2 regions of the Streptomyces sp. A5-4 genome follow, and region 1 is predicted to be linked to the other one. Evidence: riboswitches for the same ligand, from Rfam matches in the RefSeq annotation. Region 1 holds a riboswitch; the other holds the start of a gene.
What was found. Region 1 has a riboswitch for cyclic di-AMP ahead of ACLLJJ_RS16430 (M23 family metallopeptidase). Riboswitches for the same ligand answer to the same signal wherever they lie in the genome.

Region 2: linked by a shared signal. The riboswitch ahead of ACLLJJ_RS03760 (C40 family peptidase) and the one ahead of ACLLJJ_RS16430 (M23 family metallopeptidase) in region 1 are both predicted to bind cyclic di-AMP.

What each region holds. Positions count from the first base shown of each region.
Region 1 covers NZ_CP178591.1:3,592,209-3,596,973, forward strand. The annotation lists gene ACLLJJ_RS16425 (aldo/keto reductase) at 1-716, opposite strand, end outside; gene ACLLJJ_RS16430 (M23 family metallopeptidase) at 790-1,857, opposite strand; cyclic di-AMP (ydaO/yuaA leader) riboswitch at 1,869-2,004, opposite strand; gene ACLLJJ_RS16435 (PP2C family protein-serine/threonine phosphatase) at 2,264-3,505, opposite strand; tRNA gene ACLLJJ_RS16440 (tRNA-Met) at 3,752-3,825, opposite strand.
Region 2 covers NZ_CP178591.1:836,794-841,558, reverse strand. The annotation lists gene ACLLJJ_RS03780 (helix-turn-helix domain-containing protein) at 1-222, opposite strand, end outside; gene ACLLJJ_RS03775 (ATP-binding protein) at 451-906, shown strand; gene ACLLJJ_RS03770 (LysR family transcriptional regulator) at 990-1,925, opposite strand; gene ACLLJJ_RS03765 (LysE family translocator) at 2,028-2,669, shown strand; gene ACLLJJ_RS03760 (C40 family peptidase) at 2,783-3,259, opposite strand; cyclic di-AMP (ydaO/yuaA leader) riboswitch at 3,263-3,435, opposite strand; gene ACLLJJ_RS03755 (hypothetical protein) at 3,763-4,071, opposite strand; gene ACLLJJ_RS03750 (ATP-dependent Clp protease proteolytic subunit) at 4,078-4,719, opposite strand.

The DNA.
Region 1 (4,765 bases):
TGCTTGGCCGCACCGGTGGCGCGTGCGCTGTCGACGGTCGCGCCGGGCCGGTACTTGCCGGTGAGGAAGCCCGAGGCGAGTGCGAAGTACGGGACGGCGGACAGGCCAGCGGCGGCGGCGGTGTCCTGGAGTTCGCCCTCGTAGGTGTCGCGCGAGACGAGGTTGTAGTGCGGCTGGAGGGCGACATAGCGCGCCAGCCCTTCCTGCTCCGAGAAGGCCAGGGACGCCCGGAGGCGTTCGGCGCTGATGTTGGAGGCGGCGATCGCGCGGACCTTGCCGTCCTTCACCAGCTGGTCGAGAGCGGTGATGATCTCCTCGACGGGCACGGTCTCGTCGTCGAAGTGCGTGTAGTAGAGGTCGATGTGGTCGGTGCCGAGCCGACGCAGCGACTCGTCGGCGGCGGCCTTGATGTTCGTACCGGCCAGCCCCTTGTACGAGGGGTGGGCGCCGACCTTGGTGGCGACGACGACCTCGGAGCGGTTGCCTCGCGAGGCGAGCCAGCGGCCGAGGACGCGCTCGGACTCGCCGCCCTCGTTGCCCGGGGCCCAGGCCGAATAGGAGTCGGCGCTGTCGACGAAGTTGCCGCCCCCGGCGACGTACGCGTCGAGGACGGCGAAGGACTGCGCCTCGTCGGCGGTCCAGCCGAAGACGTTGCCACCGAGGGCGAGCGGGAAGACGGCGAGCTCGGAGCTGCCCAGCTTGCGGAGAGAAGTCATGGGTTGATCAACCGCATGGCGGGCACATGCATTCCCCGGCCGGCTCCGGGACTCCCGCAGCCGGCCCGAGGTCTCAGACGTTGAGGCCCTTGCCGCGCAGCCAGGACGCGGGGTCGACGCCGTCGCCGCCGGGTGTGTGCACTTCGAGGTGCAGGTGCGGGCCCGTCACATTGCCGGTGGCGCCGACGTTGCCGATGGTGTCGCCCGTGCCGACGTCGCCCGAGGTGACGCTCATCGAGGAGAGGTGGCAGTACCAGATCTCCGTACCGTCATCGAGTTCGAGGACGATGCGGTAGCCGTAGGAGCCCGACCAGCCCGCCGACTTGATGGTCCCGCCGTGCACGGCCTTGACCGGCGTGCCCGTCGGGGCAGCGAAGTCGAGCCCGGTGTGCTGACCGGAGGACCACATCGAGCCGGACTGGCCGTAGGTGGAGGTGAGCGTGTACGAGGAGGTCGGCAGGGAGTAGCTGGCGGCCAGCTTCGCGAGCCGCTTCGCCTCGGCCTTGGCCTTGGCCGCTTCCTCCGCCTTGCGCTCCTTCTCGGCGGCGTCGGCCTTCGCCTCGTCCTGCTGGGACTTCGCATCCGCCGCGGCCTGCTCGGCGGCGGCCGACTCGGCGGCCTGCGCGACGTCGGCGTCCGCGGCGGCCTGCTGCTGGTCGGCCTGCTGGAGTATGCGGGCGCGGAGCAACTCGCCGGCGTCGGTGGTGCCCTGCTGCGCGTCGGCGGTGCTGATACCGGCGGTGGTGAGCGGGGTGGCGGCGACGACCGCTTCGCCCGTGGTGACGCCGGAGTCTTTCGCGTCGCCGGAGAACAGGGCGCCTACGCCGGGAAGGGACTTGGCGTCGGGCAGCGAGTCGGTGATGGCGTCCGGAAGGGAGATCGAGACGGCCGGCTTGTCCTGCGCGGTGGCGATGCCGCCCGCGCCGACGGCGGCGATGACTCCGACACCCAGAACCGTGGAGCTGCGGGCGATGCCACCGCGCTGCTTGGCCACGCGGTGCTTGCCGCGCACGGGACGAATGGAGTCCTCGGTGGGATTCCACTCTTCCCAAGTACCCTCCCCGCGAATGAGGTCGGCGGGGTCGTTCGGCACCCCGTAGGGGGGCAGGGGGGCCACGGGGGCAGGGGTGTTGGACGCCACGGAGGCGTGCTCCTTTCCTTCCTTCTCGCCTACCGGGTTAGCTGACGGGTTCGGAGCAGGAAGGTCTCCTACGGGCCAGGTTCGGCCCGATTCACCCCAAGGAACATGGTTCCCCGGTTCCCTTGCGGAATTCGGCGCATGCACACGGTGTCGCCTCTTGCGACGACTGGGACAACCGCGCTGCGTTATCGAACGTTAATAGAGACCCGGTCCGGTTCCAAGCTGTTCCTGGTGATCGTTAACGTCTTCGCCACAGACTTAGCGGGACACAATCGGTCACAACGGGTCGAGTTGATCGACACTCAGCAAACATCGATTTCTTGACGGTTCGTCAATTGTTACGCGCAGCGGTGCGCTACGACTACGGAGCGTCGCAGCAAGGCGGAACGCGACCTTTCCAGCGTCCTCAGGGACCGGAGCGCGTCCCGGATCCATCGCCGGATTCATCGCCGAACCCACTGCCGGGCGCCGCACGGGGTGGCCCGCCGTCGGGCGCGCCCGCTGCCGCGCCTCCTGCCCCTGCCCCGCGCCCCGGCCCGCCCGCTGCCGCCGGTCTCTGCCGCTCGGCCCGCCTGACGATCTCCACGGTCCTGCGCCGGTCCTGCTGCCCCTCGGAGGGCCGCCCGACCGCCAGCAGCGCCATGTCGTCCGTGGACCCGCCACCGGTGTGCAGCCGTACGTCGTCGATGAGCGCGCCCAGCAGCTCCTCGGGCCCGGGAAAGATCCGGCCGCGCAGCCGCGCCTGCGGGTCGTAGAAGACGCCCGCCGCGTCGCGGGCCTCGGACAGGCCGTCCGTGTAGAGGAGCAGCGTGGCCCCCGCCGGGTAGGGGTGCTCCTGCGCCCGGTCCGGCCAGGCCCCCAGCTCGGCCATCCCCAGCGGCAGCGCGGGCTCGACCGGCTCGATGACGTCCAACGCCCCGTCGGCGTACAGCAGCAACGGCTCGGGGTGGCCGCGGTTGACCAGCCGTAGGACTCCACGGTCCCGAGAGATCTCGGCGAGCACGGCGGTGGTGAAGCCCTCGAACGCGTCGAGGCCGTCGCGCCGGGTCCCTTCGCGCGCCAGCGCCCGCTCCAGCCGCTGCGCGACGCCCTCCAGCGAGGACTCCTGCTCGGCGGCCTCGCGAAAGGCTCCGATGACCACCGCGACGGCCTCCACGGCGTCCATCCCCTTGCCCCGGACGTCCCCCACCACCAGGCGCACGCCGTACGGCGTTTCCTGCACGGCGAAGAGGTCGCCGCCGATGAAGGCGTCCGCCTGCGCCGCCTCGTAGCGCGCCGCGACGTACAGCCCGGCGATCCGGTCGGCGGGCGTGGGCAGCACGGCACGCTGGGCCGCCTCGGCGATCTCCCGGGCGGAGGCCAGCTCGCGGTCGCTGCGCCGCACGACACGGTTGATGACCACCGCGAGGGCGGCCACGGTGACCACGGTGACCAGCTCGGTGGCGGCCTCGACCTGTGTCGCGGTCTGCGTACGAACGTGCAGCCCGGCGATGGCCAGGGTCGAGGCGATCCCGGTCAGCACGGTGTTGCTGAGGGAGAAGAGCGGGGCGGCGATCAGCGGGGCGGCGGCGAAGAGGGGCGACGCCGTGAAGTTCGACGGGGTCATGAGGTCGAAGAACAAACCGCCGACGATCAGCAGTGCGGGCATAGCCCGGACGAACCGCCGGGTCGTACGGGCACCCGCCCCACCCGCTGTGCCTTGCTTCCCCACCTGTGGTCTCCTGCCAGTCCGCGCCCGGTTGCGGACGGTACCGCGCCCCACCCAGGCTGGCCGCAGCCGCGCCGGACGGCTAACCGAGGTCGGCCAATTGGGGGACGGACTGGCAGTGGGGGCGTACCGGGGCACGACAAAGGCCCGGACTCATTGAGTCCGGGCCTTCATCCACTACTTCAGTAGCGGGGGCAGGATTTGAACCTACGACCTCTGGGTTATGAGCCCAGCGAGCTACCGAGCTGCTCCACCCCGCGTCGGTAAACCTGACTCTACGCCATCCGTGGAGCACCGCTCCACCACTTTCCCCGGGGCGCCGCGCCACCGTGCCGCAGGGCGGTGATTTGGGGAGCGACCGCCGGGGCAGCCCACGGGGCATGGGCGGGGCGTGGCCCGTGAAACAGAATCAACCCCAGATCAGATGCTCCCTGACCTGGGGCTGAGCGGTAGGCCGTGTGGGACTCGAACCCACAACCAACGGATTAAAGTCCAGGAAGAATCATGCTGGGTGGTATCGACCGCACCCCTTCTGTCCTGTTTCCCTGGGTCAGCGAAGTTCGCCTTGTCGGCCAGTCCAGCCGATGATCGGAGGGTGCCAGCGCGTCCGCTCACGCATCCAGCCTTTCCGACCAGCGCACCTTTGTGTCACAAGTAAGCAAACTGAGACCACGGCGAAGGTAGCCAGATGAGGCCCGACTGCTGAGTGGTTCAGCTGGGAACGGACCGTGAGGCAGTCCACTCATGCCCTGCGGCGCTCCGAGGCGCACGGTGCCGTTCGCCGAGCACGAATCTTGCGGAGAACCTGTTCCAAAGGCTCACTGAAGCCCACGTGATGCACTTGAAACTCATCGACTTCCTCGGTCTCGATGTGCCGAAACGCCACAAGCTCTTCGATTGTCGCCGGGGCGTCGGCGAAGTACTCCTTGAGTGGAGTCGATCGAATCCCGGCGCCTCCTCCCATTCAATCTTGGCAATGATGGCACCCGAATCGATGTCGGGACCGTCATCACTCCATGTCTCCGTGTAGCCACCTTGAGGGAAATCACGTGCCGTTCAGACGCTCGGAAAGTCCCGCACGGTGCCAAGGGCAAAAGCGCTGGTCTACTCAACCGTTCTGAGCGGCCTTCAGGCGCGCCGGTTGGCGAGAGTGCGGCTCAGAGGGTGGGCGCTTGCCCTCCCGTTGAGGGGGCCGCCGTG
Region 2 (4,765 bases), 2.8 Mb from region 1:
AAGCAACGCCCGGAGCTGCGGATCGCACACTTCGTACACATTCAGCAATCGGGCCACGTCGGTCGCCTTGACCGCGCTGCGGCCCGTCTCGATCCTGCTCACCTTCGACTGGTGCCACCCGACGAGACATGCTGCTTCCGGGCTGGTCAGCCCGGCGCGATCGCGCAGCCTGCGCAGCTCTTGCCCCAGCTTGCGTCGCCGCACCGCGGGACCGTTCCGCATATCGACTCCCTCCGCCCCGCGCCGATGCGCCATTCTGCAACCCAAATACGCTCTCGCGTAGCAGAGTTCACCGCTTCGAGCGACAGATATATGCATATCTTGGATGATCGCCACCTATCACGGCACCATGAGTGTCACTCTGGCGCAGAGCACAATACGGGGCCGCCCTCGAAGTTGAATCCGCTACGAGTCGGAGTCCGGCCCCGGTGGGAAAGGGACAGCGTCGCCATGGCAGACCAGCAGGAATCATCCGTCACTCTGCCGAGCGATCCAGCCTCGGTCTCCGCGGCGCGGAGATACGTCGCGGAGATTCTCGGCGGCTGGGGCATGCCGCCGGATTCTGATGCCGCCGATATGGTCCGGCTGATCGTCTCGGAGCTTGCCACCAACGCGGTGCAGCACACACTCGGACGGTCGCCCACCTTCACCGTGGACGTACAGCTGGAGCGGGACGACCAGTTGCGCATCGGCGTCACCGACAGCCACCCGCGGTGGCCGAAGCGGCTGCCCGCCGCCGTCCAGCAGGACAACGGACGCGGCATGGTGATCATCCGCTGTCTCACCGCGGAGTTCGGCGGACGGCTGTCCGTCACGCCCACGGCCGAGGGCGGCAAGACGGTCTGGATCGCGCTGCCGTGGACCGCCCCGGTCCGCGCCCCTGTCCAGACACCCGTCCAGGCGTAGGCCCGACCAGCCGGCCCGTGCCCGAACAGCACTGATTTCAGGGCGCTTTGACGGGCCGGGGCAGTCCCCGTCGCGGGCCCGGCTCAGCCGGTACCGCCGCCTCGGCCGGTACCGGCGGCCCGCCCGAACGCGCCGCGCAGCAGGGCCCGCAGAGTGTCCGCGGCCGGGCTCCGTTCACCGGTCCTGTGCACCACCGAGATGGTGCGCCGCAGTCCGGCGTCCGCCAGCGCCCGCGATCCCACGGGGGTCGTCGCCATCGCGGCGACCATCTCGGGCACCACGGCCACGCCGAGCCCCGCACTGACCAGCGCGCACACCAGCGCGTACCCGGGCGACTCGCACACCACCGCCGGAGTCGCCCCCGCCGCGGCCAGCGCCGCCTCCACGCCCTGGCGGGGCGGATGGGTCGGCGCACTGCTGATCAGCGGCTGTCCGGCCAGGTCCGCCAGGCGCAGCCGCTCCGAGCCCCCGGCCAGCGCATGGCCGGGCGCCGTCACCAGCACCAGCTCCTCGACCAGCAGCCGCTCCGCCGCCACCCCGGAGGGCGGGGGCGCGGTCGGCGCGGGCTCGTAACTGTGGGTCAGAGCGAGGTCCGCCTCGCCGGCCGCCACCGCGGTGACCCCGTCCGGCGGCTCGTAGTCGGCGACCACCAGCTCCACATCGGGATGCGCCCGGCGGAACGCGCTGAGCACCGGCGGCAGCAGATGGATGCCGGCCGTCGTGAACGTGCCGACCCGGAGCCGGCCGCCGGACAGGCCCGCCAGCTGCGCCAGTTCGTGCCGAGCCAGGTCCAGCTCGCCGAGCACCCGCCGGGCCCGGACCGCCAGCAGTTCGCCCGCGGCCGTCAGCCTGGCCCCGCGATGGTGGCGCACCAGCAAAGTGGCGCCCGTCTCGCGTTCCAGCTTGGCGAGCTGCTGCGACAGTGCGGGCGCGGTGTAGCCGAGGCGCGTGGCTGCGCGTGTGATGGAACCGGCCTCGGCGACCGCGACCAACGCCGCCAGCCTCGTCGGGTCGTACATGCTGAGCTCCCCGGGGGCGGGCCGACCCCCAACAGTTCCTTTAGGCAGACCATGAAGATTGCAAGTACATGCTAAAGCCCCGGCCGGTCCAGGATGGGGAGCATGGACGCACAACTGATCGCCTTCACCGGCGTCGCCGCGGGCATGGTCGCCATGCCCGGCGCGGATTTCACGGTCGTCGTACGCAACGCACTGGCGTCCCGTCGCTCGGGGGTGGCGAGCGCGGTGGGCGTCGCGGGCGGACTGCTCGTGCACACCGCACTGGCCGTCGCGGGGCTCGCCGCCGTACTGGTCGCCGTACCGGCTCTGTTCCGTGCGATCCAGCTGCTCGGTGGCGCCTACATTCTCTACCTGGGCTGCCGTGCGCTGCTGTCGGTGCGTGCTTCCGCGCCCGAGGGTCGGCCGGACGCGGAGCGCGAGAAGAAGGCGGTGGGCGGTGTCGGACGCAGCCTTCGGCAGGGTTTCCTCACCAACGCGCTCAACCCCAAGGCGCCGGTTCTCTTCCTCAGCCTGCTGCCCCAGTTCGTGCCCGAGGGCCGGCCGCCGCTTCCCAGGACGCTGTTGCTCGCCATGATCGTCGTCGTACTGGCCCTGCTCTGGTTCCCCGCGGTCGCGCTCCTGGTGGACCGGCTGGGCCCCTGGCTGCGGCGCCCGCGCGCGGCCCGCACCGTCGAGGCGGTCAGCGGCGGCGCGCTCGCCGTGCTGGGGCTGATCCTGCTGGCCGGGCCGCTGGGGGCGGTGTGACCGCGCCGCCGGGGGAATCGGGAGGGGCTGCGACGGGCGGGCGGTCGGGGTGACGGCGGACCACACCGTCGCCCCGACCGCCCCGGCCGTCACCGGGGTGCGGCCGAGGCCGGTCAGCGCACCCTGCCGTACCAGACGCTCCTGGACCAGATCCTCTCCAGTCGCACCACGGACCCACGCTTGGGGGAGTGCCAGATCTTGCCACTGCCGGCGTAGATGCCCACGTGGTAGACGTTCCGGCCGGAGTGGAAGAAGACCAGGTCGCCCCGGACTCTGCTGGAGGAGGAGATGCGGCGGGTCTTGTTGTACTGGGACTGGGCGGTGCGCGGCAGGCGCTTGCCCGCCTTCTTGAACGAGTAGAGCGTCAGCCCCGAGCAGTCGAACCGGTTGGGACCCGCTGCCCCGTACCCGTACGGGGCCCCCTTCTTCGACGCGGCCACTTTCAGTGCCTTCGTCGAGTGCGCCGGGGCGGCCTGCGCCTCACTCGCTGCTCCTGGCGCCAGCATCGAGGCACCCAGCACGGCAAGGGTGAGGGCCGAAGCCGCTCCGGTTCTGGTCATCAGCGACGGAACATTCATCTGCGCGGTCATACGCGACCCTTCGTCAGCCGCCTGTGAAGGATGACCTGTCGGGTTCGGACAGGCGAAGATGTCCGGCCGCGTCAAGCGGCTTCACCCCAAGGGACGGCCGTGCGAACAGGCCACCCCGACGCGCTTGGGTCTTCCACTCCTGCCGTTGCACTCTGTCGACCAGGCATCCGGGAAGCGGCAGGACTCAGCGTCCACCCGGACCGCCCCGCCGTGTGGCAGGGGCTTGTCGTCCCAGGGATCTTGACCCATGACCCGTCTGTTTTCCGAGCTGAAACGACGTTATGTGAGGCTCCTCACCACTGACCCGTTCGGGTGGACAAGGGCGTTCGCGTCCCCCGCCGTCGGTGCGTGGCGACGGCTGTACCAGCGGCGGAGTGGCTCATTCCGGGCGGTGCGTAGCTGGGATGTGCAAGTCGAGCGGTACCGCTGACCACCCGTTCGCTACGCCATTCGAGGGAGCGCGTGTCGTACTGCGACCGGCTCGCGGGCCGAGCCGCGCGCCGTCAACTCGATGAGAACGGTGGCACGGTGACCCGGCCCGAGCGCCGCTCCCCGTCGAGGACACGCAGCGCCCGCGCCGGCGCGGCGGCGTGTACCCGGGCTTCGTCCCGCTGGTGCATCAGGGTGAGGGCGTCCCGCAGCGCGGGAGCCTTCGATGCGGGGGCCTGCGCGGCGCGCACTGCCCCATAGGTGTCCGTGGCGCGCACCGGGTTGATCCGTCCCAGCAGATCGACCACTTCGAGATAGCGGACGACGAACTCACCCTCGGCGCGGGTCAGTGCGGGCAGTGGCGGCAGTTCGGGCGGCGGCATCGCGGCTCACCTCGGTTGGCAGGCGGGGGTGTCCTTGCGGCTCTGCACGATGTGATCGACCAGGCCGTACGCCTCGGCGGCGCCGGCGTCGAAGATCTTGTCGCGCTGGATGTCCGTACCGATGCGCTCAAGGCTCTGCCCGGTGTGGAGAGCCAGCATCCCGGCGAGTGTCTCGCGCATGCGCAGCAGTTCCCGCGCCTCGATCTCCAGATCCGACGGCTGGCCCCGCACGGGCTCGTCGATGGAGGGCTGGCTCAGGAGCACCCGGGCGCCCGGCAGGGCGAGTCGCTTTCCCGGGGCGCCGGCCGCGAGCAGCACGGCGGCCGACGACGCGGCCTGGCCCAGACAGATCGTCTCCACGTCGCAGGTGACGAACTGGATCGTGTCGTAGATCGCGGACATGGCGGTGAACGAGCCGCCGGGGGAGTTGATGTAGAGCGAGATGTCCCGGTCGGGGGCGGCGTGTTCGAGGTACATGAACTGCGCCATCACGTCGTTGGCCGCGGTGTCGTCGACGGCCGTTCCGAGAAAGACGATGCGCTCCTCCAACAGCCTGGAGTACGGGTCCATGGTCCGGGTCCCGGTGCTGGTGCGCTCGGTGAACTCGGGAAGTACATAGCGGGCGGAGGCGGCGGAAGTGCGGTGCATGGCAGTGGCTCTCCTCATGCTGCTCGGGCCCAGTCTCTGTAAAAAA